One region of the Undibacterium sp. TC4M20W genome, then DNA from elsewhere that is predicted to be linked to it. Evidence: riboswitches for the same ligand, from Rfam matches in the RefSeq annotation. Region 1 holds a riboswitch; the other holds the start of a gene.
What was found. Region 1 has a riboswitch for cyclic di-GMP ahead of ACO0LL_RS16860 (response regulator). Riboswitches for the same ligand answer to the same signal wherever they lie in the genome.

Region 2: it holds a riboswitch for cyclic di-GMP, as region 1 does, so the genes downstream of both, ACO0LL_RS22500 (putative Ig domain-containing protein) here and ACO0LL_RS16860 (response regulator) in region 1, are expected to answer to the same signal.

The regions. Positions count from the first base shown of each region.
Region 1 covers NZ_JBMPPI010000013.1:120,972-128,449, forward strand. The annotation lists gene ACO0LL_RS16850 (chemotaxis protein CheW) at 1-146, opposite strand, end outside; gene ACO0LL_RS16855 (response regulator) at 188-553, opposite strand; gene ACO0LL_RS16860 (response regulator) at 629-1,537, opposite strand; cyclic di-GMP riboswitch class I at 1,576-1,660, opposite strand; gene ACO0LL_RS16865 (pyridoxine 5'-phosphate synthase) at 1,841-2,569, opposite strand; gene ACO0LL_RS16870 (acetyl/propionyl/methylcrotonyl-CoA carboxylase subunit alpha) at 2,768-4,771, opposite strand; gene bioB (biotin synthase BioB) at 4,912-5,940, opposite strand; gene bioD (dethiobiotin synthase) at 5,953-6,648, opposite strand; gene bioF (8-amino-7-oxononanoate synthase) at 6,648-7,478, opposite strand, start outside.
Region 2 covers NZ_JBMPPI010000023.1:58,152-65,629, forward strand. The annotation lists gene ACO0LL_RS22480 (LysR family transcriptional regulator) at 1-657, shown strand, start outside; gene gluQRS (tRNA glutamyl-Q(34) synthetase GluQRS) at 667-1,569, shown strand; gene ACO0LL_RS22490 (hypothetical protein) at 1,678-2,166, opposite strand; gene ACO0LL_RS22495 (hypothetical protein) at 2,349-3,017, opposite strand; cyclic di-GMP riboswitch class I at 3,336-3,422, shown strand; gene ACO0LL_RS22500 (putative Ig domain-containing protein) at 3,646-5,898, shown strand; gene ACO0LL_RS22505 (multicopper oxidase family protein) at 5,964-7,385, opposite strand.

The sequences.
Region 1 (7,478 bases):
ACACGATAGCCATAACGCTTTCTTTCGACCAAGGGTGCCACATCACTCCACAGCAAATCGCCAGGTGGAGTGAAGCGCTCAAGGGCAACACTGGGTGGCAGCCATTCTTTGGACTGTCCGGCATTGCTGGAAGTGACTAAGCTCATGACCGCCCCCGCAGATGGGTGATGCGTTACAAAATTTAAAATCAGGCAGCGATTTTGAGTTGATCAATGATCTGGTCCGCTGTATAGGGCTTGGCGACATAGCCTTTGGCACCTTGCAACTGCCCCCAGATCTTGTCGGCTTTTTGCGATTTGCTGCTGACAAAGATAATAGGGATGTCTTTGGTTGCCGGATCTTGCGTCAGGCTACGGCAGGCTTCATAGCCATCCATCTCTGGCATGACGATGTCGAGGAAAATAATCGAGGGTTTTTCGGCCTTGGCTTTTTCCAGCGTGTCCTTGCCGCTGGATGCGGTGACCACCACATAACCGGCATCAGTCAATATGCTTTTGATGTTGGCCAGTTCAGTAGTGGAATCGTCAACAACGAGTGCTTTTTTCATACCCATGATGTACTCCCGAGATGTGTAAGTGAAACGCTCTGATCCCCAGAGCCAAGGTAAAAATATTGGGCTGATCTGGTTTCAGGTACCCATCGCCAGGCCGTGATTCTTTTCCATGTCAGGCGCTGTCTCAGTTGCACTCAGGCTCTTTTCGACGACGGCACGGAACTTCAGGTGTTCTACAGGCTTGGTCAGATAACTGCTGCATCCAGACAGCGAGCCACGGATACGGTCAAACGGAGAGGATTTGCTGGTCAGCATGACCACGGGTGTGCGTTTGGTTTGTGGATGGCGGCGTATGATCTTGCAGATTTCATAGCCATCAGCACCAGGCATGACGATGTCGAGGAAGATAATGTCGTAGTTTTTCTTTTCCAGCATCTGCAAGGCTTGCTCGCCAGTCTCAGCGCAGTCAGAAGCGATCTTCATCGAGCGCAATTCCAGGTCTATCTTGATTCTTGCAGTAGGGCTGTCATCCACGATCAGGGCACGGTGACCACCCTGCAAAACCGAGTTTGAAGGATTTTTTTGCAGCAGGGGCTGCACAATAGCTGCTTTGTCCATTTCTGCCTTCTGAGCAACTGCTGCACTGAGTGGAAATGCTGTTTGTAAAACTTTTTCCAGTTCATCTGCTACCTGATCCAGCAACGCCAGCATCTTGGTTGGTACCAGAGGATGCAGTAAATGATATTTGCCTGGATGTGCCTTGCCTGCATTGGAAATGAATACCGTTGCAGGTTCGGGAATATTGTGTGTTGCTATAAGCTCCTGTAAAGCTGCCCTGGCCTGGCTATTATCCGGATCGAGTATGACGATATCAGGGTCAGCAGCCTGACTGGCATCGCACAAGGCATAGGAATGCCTGCGTCCGCTCGCCATGGTCAAGCTAAGCACGCTGCGCACCAGACGCAATTCATACTCAGACAAACCGAATACACTAATCAGAATTTTTTTAGAAGCGCCGGGAAGCGCCGTAGAAATGCTATTCATGAGCACATGCCTCTTAACGAAAAACCGCCAATGCGGAATACGGTACCTGGCTACCCTGCCGTGTTTAGCGAGGGCCCTGTAGTTTTGCGTCCCACGCTTTCGGGTGGTTTGCCTTTAAACACCAACACCAACAACAACGCTGATATTCTCTCTATCGATTATCTCTTGAGCATAGAGAGGAACATCAACCACAGTGCTTCATGCGAAGCACCGTTACCCCAATGTAGTTCAAGAATTTGAAGGCTACAAGGAAAAAGTTAACATTTTTTTGCTTTTTCTTTTTTCATGCAAAAAATATAAAATCTAGCCTTGCTGGCAAATTTTTGCATATTTTGTGAGCACTTCAACAATACCCTGTTCCAGGCATTCAACGATGACAGCATGGCCTATGGAGACTTCCAGTATGCCGGGTATGGTCAGGAATTTGGCCAGGTTATCCAGGTTCAGGTCATGCCCTGCATTCACTCCCAGACCAGCATCCTGGGCACGTTTGGCAGCAGCCGCAAAACCCTGGAAAATCTCTTCCCCCTTTGCCGTGCCAAAATGTTCGGCATACGGTTCGGTATATAACTCAACCCGGTCTGCCCCCAGTTCTTTGGCCAGGTGCATGTCCTGGTTGTCGTAATCAATAAACAGGCTGCTACGTATGCCCAGCGCCTTCAATTCAGCCAGTACGGGGCGTAGAAAATCGGCATCCTTGCGCAAGTCCCAGCCATGGTCAGAGGTCAGTTGATCTGGCGCATCCGGCACCAAAGTGCATTGCGCAGGCTTGTTGCGCTTCACGACTTCGAGAAAGTCTGGCGCGGGATAACCCTCGACATTCAACTCCACGCAACGTGCCTGGCACAGCACACCCAAAGTTTCGACATCAGAATAACGCGCATGCCTTTGATCCTGACGTGGATGCAGTGTAATGCCACGCGCACCGAGGTCCAGGCAACGTGCAGCAAAAGCCTGCACATCAGGGTAATTACGGCCACGCGAATTACGCAGCAAGGCGATTTTGTTGATGTTGATGGAGAGTGCGGTCATGGTGATTCCAAAGGTCTGGGCAAGGTAATGAAAAATCGCTGGAACAATTTTCTGTTCAGGTAATCATGATGGACTTGCTTGCAAGTTTGTACAAGTAACACAGCGAGGTGATTTGTTGGTGTATCTGTTTTTTGCTGAACATGCAGTAAAAACGCCAGCACAACAGTGCTGGCTTTACGGTACAAACTTCAGGAAAGCTTACTGCTGGAAAGCCAGCAACTGCGCCCCTTCAGTCACCTGATCACCAATCGCATACAAGACTTCATCAATGACGCCATCATGCGGGGCAGAGATCGTATGCTCCATCTTCATGGCTTCCATGATCAGCAGGGCATCGCCCTTCTTCACTTCCTGTGCCTTGTTGACGAGCACAGCAACGATCTTGCCGGGCATGGGTGCAGTCAGGCGGCCAGTTTCAGCCTCGGCTTCACCCGCATGTGCCAGTGCATCAATGTAATGCAGGGCTGTATGCTTGCCCTGACTGAAGACGTGGAAATGCTCACCATCGCGCACTACCGTGGCAGCCACGGTCTGGTCTGCAATCTTGATGACGATATCATTTTCATCGGCGAGTGCCAGCCTGACTTGCACTTTCGATTCACCTGCCTGCACTTGCCAGCCGTCAGACAGATAAGTCACTTGCACATCATGCGTTTGTTCTTCTTCCGTGAATTGCAGGCTACGTTGCATAAGGCTGTTCATGCGCCAGCCGTGGCTGGATTGCCATGGGTCGCTGCTGCTACCCTTTGTAGATTTTTCTGAATTCAACAGGGATACAACCGCCAGCGCCAGCGTAGTCAGATTCGCGGCTACCGGTGCTGGGAACAGTTCTGCCTGATTGCGTTCTATCAGGCCAGTATCCAGATCAGCGCCAGAAAAAGCTGTGCTGGTGACCAGGCGTGACAGGAAGGCGATATTGCTGTTCAGGCCGACGATCTGGTATTGCGCCAGGGCTTGCGCCATGCGGGCCAGCGCTTCTTTCCTGTCCTTGCCCCAGACTATCATCTTGGCAATCATGGGGTCATAGAAAGGCGAAATCGTATCGCCTTCACGCACGCCACTATCGATACGGAAAGCCGCCGGATCAGTCGCGCCACCTAGTTCAAAATTCACCGCAACAGGGGTGCGTGCATGACGCAAAGTACCTATCGATGGCAAGAAACCTTTTTCCGGATTTTCTGCATATACGCGTGCTTCAATCGCATGGCCATGGATCTGTAATTCATTTTGTTGCAACGGCAATTTTTCGCCGGCAGCAACACGCAATTGCCATTCCACCAAATCAGTACCGGTGATCATTTCTGTCACCGGATGTTCAACCTGCAAACGGGTATTCATTTCCATGAAATAGAAAGAACCATCCTGGTTGGCGATGAATTCCACCGTACCGGCACCGACATAACCAACTGCTTTTGCAGCAGCGACGGCAGCATCGCCCATCGCCGCACGGCGCTCTGCCGTCATGCCTGGTGCAGGTGCTTCTTCCAGTACTTTTTGATGGCGGCGCTGTACCGAGCAATCGCGTTCAAACAGGTAGACGCAATTGCCGTGGGTATCAGCAAACACCTGGATTTCTATGTGACGTGGTCTTTGCAGATATTTTTCTGCCAGCACCTTGTCGTCACCAAAAGAGTTGATGGCTTCGCGTTTGCAGGATGCCAGCGCGTCTTTGAAGTCAGCCGATTTTTCGATGACGCGCATGCCCTTGCCACCACCACCGGCACTGGCTTTGAGCAAGACGGGGTAACCGATACGGTCAGCCTCGGTATGTAAAAAATCCGCATCCTGATTATCGCCATGGTAGCCCGGCACCAGCGGCACATTGGCTTTTTCCATCAGGGATTTCGCCGCAGACTTGCTGCCCATGGCTTCTATCGCCGATGCTGGCGGGCCGATGAACGCGATGCCATTTTTGGCACAGGCTTCAGCGAATTCACTGTTTTCTGACAGGAAGCCATAACCCGGATGTATCGCCTGCGCGCCCGTCGCCAATGCGACTTCTATGATCTTGTCGGCACGCAGATAACTCTCTTTGGCGGCAGCCGGGCCTATCAAGACTGCCTCATCACAAACCGCGACATGCTTGGCATTGGCATCGGCTTCGGAATACACAGCGACAGTCTTGATGCCCATGCGGCGTGCGGTAGCAGCAACACGGCAAGCAATTTCGCCACGGTTGGCGATAAGGATTTTGGTAAACATGTCTCTAACCTTTTGGGTGGATGTATCTACGATAATTGACTACGATTTTCATCAAAGAAAAGCACTTGCCTTCCTCTGTGTCTCCATTTTTTCTCTGTGTGCTCTGTGCTAAAGATTTAAGGTCTTACTTAAGTTCTTAATCAACCACAATTTCCAGCTTTCGCTTCGACCTTGCCACGCGTCTTCAAGCCCAGTTTATCGAGCAGTACGCGATCATCCTGCGCTTCAGGATTAGCCGTAGTCAGCAATTTATCGCCGTAGAAAATCGAATTCGCGCCAGCCAGGAAGCACATGGCCTGTACCGCCTCACCCATCTGGCGACGACCGGCAGACAGGCGCACACGCGCCTTGGGCATGGTGATACGGGCAACAGCTATCGTGCGTACAAATTCCAGCGGATCAAGTGGGTCCAGGCCATGCAAAGGCGTGCCTTCTACCTGCACCAGATGATTGACAGGCACCGATTCTGGATAGGGATTCAGGTTCGCCAGCTGCGCAATCAGGCCAGCGCGCTGGCGGCGTGACTCACCCATGCCGACGATGCCACCGCAACAGACTTTGAGACCCGCACTGCGCACATGACCAAGCGTATCAAGCCTGTCCTGGTAATCGCGGGTAGAAATCACATTGCTGTAAAACTCAGGTGCGGTATCGAGGTTATGGTTGTAGTAGTCGAGACCTGCATCTTTCAGGCGCTGCGCCTGTTCTTCCTTGAGCATGCCCAGAGTCGCGCAAGTTTCCAGGCCCATGGCCTTGACTTCGCGCACCATGGTTTCTACCTTTTCCATGTCACGGTCTTTAGGTGAACGCCATGCTGCACCCATGCAAAAACGGGTTGCGCCGTTTTCGCGGGCGGCTTTGGCGGCATCCAGCACTTCGCGTACATCCAGCAATTTCTTGGCTTCTACGCCAGTGTCATAACGTGCTGCTTGCGGGCAGTAGCCGCAATCTTCTTCGCAGCCACCAGTCTTGATGGACAAGAGGGTCGCCAGCTCCACATCACCATCAGGGAAGTTGGCGCGGTGTGCAGTTTGCGCCCTGAACATCAAGTCATTGAAGGGCAAATCAAACAGGGCCAGTACTTCATCCACGGGCCAGGTCTCGGCTTCTATCTTCTTGACCGGTGGCTGGAATTGCATGGTTTGCAAAGTCGTATCAGTAGCTTGCATCTTTGTTTCCTTTTACTTCAATTGACTCAAATCCAGATACGAGGCAGCAGCTTTTGCCTTCTCATGATCTGGAACATTCAAACGGGGAATATGCCCCAGCATGGGTGCGGCTATGCGCTCACGCAGGGCGGCAATATTTTCTTGCGGGTACAGCATGTTGGCATCAACGGTATTGGCAACCCAGCCTGCCAGCCTCAAACCGCGGGCGGCGATGGCTTCAACAGTCAGCAATGCATGATTGATGCAACCCAGGCGCATACCAACTACCAGTATCACAGGCAAATCCACAGCTTGCGCCATGTCTGCGGTAGTCACTTGCGCATTCAGGGGTACGCAAAAACCACCTACACCTTCTACGATCACGGCATCTGCCTGTTCACGCAACTGTTGATAGCTGTCGATGATATGCGGCAGTTCTATCTTTACATGTTCCAGCTCAGCCACGATATGCGGTGCTGCCGGTGTCTGCATCAGGTAAGGGCATACCAGAGCCAGTTCTGCCTTGACACTGGCAGCGGCAACCAGCATATCGACATCTTCATTATGCAAGATACCGTCACGCATTTCTGCCCCGGCGGCGATCGGCTTCATACCCACTGCCTGCAAACCTTGCGCCTGCATTGCATGCAGCATCGCAGCACTGACCAGAGTCTTGCCTATCTCGGTATCAGTGCCCGTCACGAAAAAGTCATGCTGCCGTTTTTGCATCAGGCCACCTCGGCAAAACACTGGGCCACATAGCTCATCTGATCCAGACGGTTGATGGCCTGCACCAGTTGCAGGACCTGGATTTCTGTATGCGCAGCGGACAGGGTCACACGCAAGCGTGCCGTACCGACAGGTACGGTAGGTGGGCGTATCGCGCCTACCCACAAACCCTGGTCCATGAGATTGCCTGCTACTCTCAGCATGGCGGCGTTGTCACCAATGAGCACAGGTTGAATCGCAGTATCCGATGGCATGCCCTGCCAGACTTGCAAATGCAGACCATCACTGAACAGGCCTATCAATTTTTGCAGATGCGCACGTCTTTGCTGGCCTTCTTCACCTGCAATAATGTCTATGCTGGTCAGCAGTGCATGCGCGAGGGCTGGTGCGGCAGCAGTCGTATAAATGTAAGCACGGGCACGTTGCACCAGCCACTCAATCACGGTCGCATCGGCTGCAACGAAGGCACCACCGACACCGGCGGCCTTGCCCAGCGTACCCATATACACCAGATTCGGTGACTTGATATTCAGGTGCTCAAGCACACCACGGCCATGCTGGCCCAGCACACCAAAGCCATGCGCATCATCGACGATAAGCCAGGCATCATAACGCTCGCAAATTGCCAGCAGAGCACCCAGTTCTGCAATATTGCCATCCATGCTGAAGACGCTGTCGGTGACAACGACCCTGTGCTTGGTCTTGCATTGTTGCAGCATGCGTTCCAGCGCTGTGTAATCGCGGTGTGGGAATACCTGCACGGTGGCACGCGAGAGGCGTGCACCATCAATCAGGGATGCATGGTTCAGGGCTTCAGAAAATACGGTCGT
Region 2 (7,478 bases), on a different contig from region 1:
GCCAGCGGCTGGGAGGCTGAGCTACGCATTGTCATTGATGGCATCATACAATTCGACGATATCATTCCCTTGATCAAGGAATTTGAACAACAGGCTTGTGGCACGCGCATTCGTATCAGCCAGGAGATATTGTCCGGCGTCTGGGAAACCATGGTGTCTGGCCGTGCTGACCTGGCCATAGGTGCCGCCTATTACGGGCCGGACGCCATACGCATGCAGGGTGAATTCCAGACCCGCTTGCTGGGCAGTGTGGAATGGGTGTTTGCAGTAGCACCGCAACACCCGCTGGCACAGGCTGCAGAACCGCTGACACCGGCGATTTTGCAGGCGCACAGGGCGATCGCCATCGGTGATACTGGCCTGACCCTGCCATCGATGACGGCTGGCTTGTTGAGCGGCCAGGACACCATGACCGTGCCCACCATGCATGCCAAGCTGGCAGCACAACTGGCAGGCCTGGGTTGCGGCCATTTGCCGCGCCGCCTTGCATTGCCCCATTTGCGCAGTGGTGCGCTGATAGAAAAGAAAACCAGCGCCCACCGCCCGCCAGAAGATAACCGCCTGGTCTGGCGCAATGCCAACAAGGGCAAGGCCTTGCTGTGGTTTTTACAGAAGTTGCAAGACCCTGTCGTGCAACGCATGTTGATAGGTAATTGAAGAACATCCATGCCAACAAAACAGATGATGCAAAAATACATAGGACGTTTCGCCCCTTCACCGACTGGCCCCTTGCATATGGGTTCGCTGGTCGCTGCCATGGCCAGCTATCTTGATGCAAAAGCCCATGATGGGCTATGGCTGCTGCGTATGGAAGACCTGGACTTTGACCGGAATGTCAAAGGCGCAGACCAGTACATTATTAACTCGCTGCAACGCTGCGGTATGCTCTGGGATGGCGACATCACCTGGCAAAGCCAGCGCCAGCATCTGTATGAAGCTGCCTTGCAAAAACTGGGCAATAATCTTTACCCCTGCGCATGCTCACGCAAGGAAATCGCTGATTCGCGCCTGCGCCTGGGTGACACAGCCAGTCAGATTTACCCGGGCACTTGCCGTCATGGTCTGGCAGATGGCAAGACAGCGCGTGCCTGGCGCTTGCGCGTACCAGATCAAATCTATCGCTTTGAAGACCGCATGGCTGGCATGCAGCAGCAAAACCTGGCGACCGAGGTGGGGGATTTTGTATTGAAACGTGCCGATGGTTTCTGGGCTTATCAACTAGCGGTGGTAGTCGATGATGCCGCGCAAGGCATCACGCATGCGGTGCGTGGCGCAGATTTGATAGATTCCACTGCACGGCAAATCTATCTGCAAGAATTACTGGACTTGCCCACACCGTATTATTTGCATGTGCCTGTCGTCACTAATGCAGATGGCGAAAAATTGTCCAAGCAAACCGGTGCGCTGGCTTTTGACCGTGGTGACAATGATGTGCTGCATGAAGCGCTGATACCGGCAGCACAATTTCTTGGACTGAACATGCCCTCATCAATCACTGACATTCCCACTTTCTGGTCAATGGCAATTCACATCTGGAAAGAAAAATTGCTCAGTATGGATAGAAGATAGACACAAGGGCTGCACTGCAGCCCTTGTTAATACCTATGACCTTTGATGTAAGCCAAAAATCGCCGGCCTTATTCACCGTTGAAATCTGGCAAGCAATTAATAGCCAAATTAATGTTCAGGATGTTCCCTGCCGCGCTCGTGTCCATGGCGCTCATGTTCATCGTAGCGCCTGTCGCGTCTGTCATCGCGCCAATACTCATCACGGCGATAGGCATCATGCCTGTAATTATGGTCACGATAATAACCATCACGGTAACGTGGCACTACCTGTGTGTTGTACCAGTTTTCCTGTACAAAATAGACCGGACGGCCGCAGGCATTATAGCTGTAGCAATAACGTCCCCAGTTGTTCCTGTGCACAGTTGGCACCACCAGATACACCGGAGGTTCAACAACGCGTACTCTTTCAATGATACGAGGTTCACGGTATATCACCTGTGGCTGGGGAAAGTTACCTACATCTACCTGACCATAAAATCCTGGCTGCCCAAATTGCACGGAAACACCGACATTCTGTGCCTGGGACTGCGCTGTCATGAACAAGGCTGCACAAGCAGCACCTGCCATCAATACTTTTTTGCATGTCATGGTTTTCATTGCGTACTCCTTTTTAATCACAGAAATACATCCTGCGCATATGCCTATAACGTCTGGCCTGCGCATCTGTTGACTTCTGTAGAAAATATTTTGCTTGAGCATGGGCAACAGGTCTGTGCGTTATCCAACACACAGACCTGTCATGACAAATGAAAACTTCTCAAAAAATATCGTAGTGCAACTTATTTTATAGGAAAATCGGCACCCCATTGCTGCGCTTTTTGATCAAGAATGGCGCGACGCTCTGCCGATATTTTCGTCGTTAGTTGGGCGAGTGTTGTACGGTGCGATGCACAGGCATACTTGGCATCGCGCTTGCCAAATTGACGCTTGAGCACGCATTCGAGCTGATTGGCACCAGCCACATCTTCATAAGCTGTTTCCAGTGATTCTGGTAAGACGTCCAGATATCGCAAGACCAGCTGCGCCGACATGCCGCGATAAGCCGGATCGCTCGCGCCAGCCTGATGTGTGTATTTGACGGCGTCTTTCAATGCGGCAAAGGCATCTGCATTTTTCTTGATGTTCGGGATACTGGGATTGGATGTTGTTTCACTCGTGCCATCTGCACTGCTCATGGTCATTGACCATCCTGATTTTTCAGTGATTTTTTCTTCCAGGCATGCGAGGCGGTTATTTGCCTCTGCCGCAACATAGGTTTGCGCCTCTACATTGCCCTCTGCAGCGAGTTTGCGGTTCTTAGCCAACCACTCCTTGAAATCTGCACGCAAAGGTTTTGCGGTAATCAAGTCGCAATCGTCCAGGCTGATTTTTGCAGCCTGCGAGTTTGCGCAAGTGAGTGCCAGACCAAGCAGAAAAATAGTGCGGGAAATTGTTGAAGAATGTTTCATGTGCATTTTGTTATGTTCAATTCAAATAAAAAAGGATACGAATCCTGGCCCGCGATGCTGCCATGACGGATTTAATAGTGGAAATGATTTTACAAATTAACACTTTTGTTGTATTCAAAAGCCAGCAAAACAACTATTTTCATTTTCCATTATCAAAGCGAAATCGAAGTTTGTTTTAGCTGCATGATTTCAACAATCCTTGACATTTTTCCGCTTTCATTTGGGCGGAAATATTCATATCCTGAATTCGTCATTTAGACGTTTGAAATAGATGTTTCAAATAAATGTTTCAAATAGATGATTCAAATTAGTTTCCAAAAAACTTGAGGGCAAACCCGTTGAAAGATGGGGACGCAAAGCCACCGGCCTACAGCGCATATGCGCCATGGCAGCGGGGTTACCGGTGATGTTGTCGTTGCAGTTGTTAACTGCCGCGCATGACTACCGAATCACCGCCCTCTGCTGATATCGGAGTGCACACGTGATTAATTCAAAAAGAACAGTTTCCAACTCATTTAGCTCATTCAGTTCAATCAGTTCACTTAGCTGCCTGAGTATTTTAATAAGCGCAAGCATACTTACAGCTTGCGGCGGTGACAGCCCCCAGGTCAGCAATGCTGTTGTCGCATTGCCACCCGCAGAAGTTGCTACAGGCACGACTACACTGGAAATCTCAGTACCAGTTCTGCCACCTGATGTGGCGGCGCTGAATACCCAACCAACATTTCATCTGGCCCCGGTATTGCTGGATGCACCTGCCGATATTGATGCGATTGATGGCAGCAGATCAGCCCGCATGCCTGCAGCGATGCAAGCCATACCACGCGAATGGCAAGGTGTACGTGGCCGTGGTTTAACAGTGTCGGCGATACGCGCTCTGCCCCGTCCACAATTCACACCGGCTCCTATCGCGACGGGCCAGGGTGATGTGTTGCCATCTGCTGGTACAGGGGTAGTATCTACTTTTACACCAGCACAAATACGCACCGCCTATGGCATGCCAACACTGCCAGCCAGCCTGAGCAGCCTCACTGCAGCGCAGGCTGCACAACTCGGCGCAGGCCAGACTATCTACATCGTCAATGCAAAACATGATCCCAATATCATGGCTGAACTGAATGCCTTCAATCAGAAATTTGGGCTGCCTGCATGTACCGTAAAAAGCATTGCCGCCAACGCAAGCTTGCCTTTGGCTGCGGCATCAAGCGCGGCAGGATGTGAATTCTCTGTCGTGTTCAGCACCAGTGCAGGTGGCATGAGCAGCACCACACCAGCTTATGATTCTGGCTGGGCAACCGAGATCGCACTTGATGTGCAATGGGCACATGCGACTGCACCACTGGCACGCATCATCCTTATTGAAGCGTCCGATTCTTCGATGAGTAATATGGTCGGTGGTATACGGCTGGCCAATGCCATGGGGCCGGGCGTGGTGTCCATGAGTTTTGGCTCATCCGAAGGCAGCTGGACTGCAGGTGTAGAAAGCACATTCACGACAGCAAAAATGACTTATCTTGCCGCATCCGGTGACAATGGCCCCGCTGTTGAATGGCCAGCAGTGTCACCGAATGTAGTAGCAGTGGGCGGCACCAGCCTGACTTATTCTGGTAGTAGCAGGACAGAAGTAGCCTGGGCAAATACCGGTGGTGGTGTCAGTGCTTATACGGCCACACCTGCCTATCAAAATACGACAGTACCAGGCATGGGCGCACCTGCCCGCAGGACAGTGGCTGATGTGTCCATGAATTCTGATCCAAACACTGGCCAGTATGTCGCCGTCATGACACCAGGCAGCAGCACAGTCAACTGGGTCAGTGCTGGTGGTACCAGCCTGGCGACACCGCAGTGGGCAGGCATCATCGCGGTCGCCAATGCGACTCTGGTGCAGGCTGGCAAAACAGTACTGGGTGCACCCCACGCCGTGCTGTATAACAAAATCTCCAGCGTACCAGGCAGTTATGCCAGTGTATTTGCTGACGTTGCCAAGGGCAGCAATGGCAGTTGTGCCGCTTGCACAGCCAAGACCGGGCATGATCAGTTGACTGGTTTGGGTACACCGAATGTCAGCAACTTGCTGAGCACACTCAGCGGCACTGTCATCACACCAGCACCAACGGTGGCATCTGCCAGTATCAGTGGCCAGACCGGCACGGCATTGAGCTTTACAGTGTCAGCAAGTTCCAGCAATCCCCTGACTTACAGTCTGAGTGGTAATCCATCGGGCATGACGATCAGCAGCGCTGGCAACGTCACCTGGGCCACACCTGTTGTGGGCACTTATACCGTGACCGTGAATGCGCTGGATGCAGCAACGGGCCAGAGTGGCAAGGGTACATATACTGTGACGATTACAGCGCCTGTGCCGCCTGCGGTGACTGCCAGCACCATCAATGGCGTGGCAGGCAGTGCCTTGTCGTTCAATGTAAACGCGACTTCAGCCAATGCACTGACTTACAGCCTGAGTGGCGCACCGTCCGGCATGAGTATCAGCCAGACAGGTGTCGTCAGCTGGACCAGCCCGCTGGTAGGCAAATATGTGGTCACTGTCATCGTCAAAGACAGCAAGACAGGATTAAGCAATCAGGCGGTATTCAACATCAGCATCGTCGCATCTGGCCTGAGCATCAATGCACCAGCCATGACGGGTGTGGCTGGCAAGGCTTTGACGGGCACCATCAGCATCTCGGCGCCTGGCGCAACGTCGCTATCTATCTCTATCAGTGGCGCGCCACTGGGTTTGAACTTTGCGATGAGCGGCATGAATATCACAACCAGTTGGAGCAGCCCCGTGACCGGCAACTACACCTTGAAAATCACCGCAACTGATAACACTGGCAGGAGTGCAACTGTGAATATGCCTGTGACCATTACGGCGAAATAAGAAAGTAAATGTAAGGTAAGATTGGGGAAATCAAGTTTACTGATTTCCCCATTTTTTTATGAAACTTAATGCCCGCTATGACCTTGCGGCTTGCGCACCTGTACTTCAAGCTCCGGCATGGCACGTGAGCCATGCTTCATGCCAGCATGCGTATCAACAGGCTGAGCCGGCTGGCGCGGTGCATCTGCCACCGGTCCGGCATATTCAAAAGCGACAGTTCCCTTGGGATGCCGGAACCAGCCAGGGTCTTTATAATCCCCCGGCTTCTGGTCTTTGCGCACCTTGACTACGCTGAACATGCCGCCCATTTCCAGCCCGCCAAACGGCCCCTCGCCTGTCATCATGGGCAGAGTATTGTCAGGCAAGGGCATTTCCATAGTGCCCATGTCGGCCATGCCCTTGTCCCCCATGGTCATGTAAGCGGGAATGAGTTTGTTGATTTTGTCTGCCACGTCCTTGTGATCAACACCTATCATCGACGGCACATTATGGCCCATGGCATTCATGGTGTGATGGCTCTTGTGGCAGTGGAAGGACCAGTCGCCTTCTTCGTCGGCGACAAACTCCACCTGGCGCATCTGGCCGACGGCAATATCCGTCGTTACCTCGGGCCAGCGTGCAGTTCTTGGTACCGGGCCGCCATCTGTGCCTGTCACGGTGAATTCATGGCCATGGATATGGATGGGGTGGTTGGTCATCGTCAGATTACCTACGCGTATCCTGACTCTGTCATTCTTGCGCACGTTCAGGGTATCAATGCCGGGGAAGACGCGGCTATTCCATGTCCACAAATTAAAGTCTGTCATGGTCATGATATTAGGTTTGAATGCACCTGGCTCTATGTCATAAGCACTGAGCAGAAATATAAAATCCCTGTCGACTTCATCAATCTGCGGATGCTTATTTTTTGGATGGGTAACCCATGAGCCCATCATGCCCATCGCCATCTGCGTCATTTCATCAGCATGTGGGTGATACATGAAGGTACCCGGGCGACGTGCGACAAATTCATAGACAAAGGTCTTGCCCGGCTGTATTGACGGCTGGGTCAGGCCGGATACGCCGTCCATGCCATTTGGCAGGCGCTGGCCATGCCAGTGTATGCTCGTATGTTCAGGCAAACGGTTGGTGACAAAGATGCGTACCCTGTCTCCCTCCACCACCTCTATCGTCGGGCCCGGACTTTGGCCGTTATAACCCCATAGATGCGCTTTCATGCCGGGTGCCATTTCGCGCACGACTGGCTCTGCCACGAGATGGAACTCCTTGACACCATTATTCATGCGCCATGGTAGCGTCCAGCCATTCAGGGTCACGACCGGATTGTATGGGCGACCGTTCTTGGGCTGCAGTGGCGGCATGGTATCCGGGCTAATTTGTGTGACTGCTTCTGGCAAGGCTGCCAATACCACCTTGCTGACGGTGCTTGCTGCGAGTGCCCCGCCGGCGATGCTCGCCAATTTAAAAAAATCTCTTCTTGTACTCATGTTATTTCCTTCGCAGATATAGAACTCATTTCATAAATAGGATGAGTGCGAACAAGACGATTTGGGATGCAGTGCAAGGCGTGACGCGTAGCT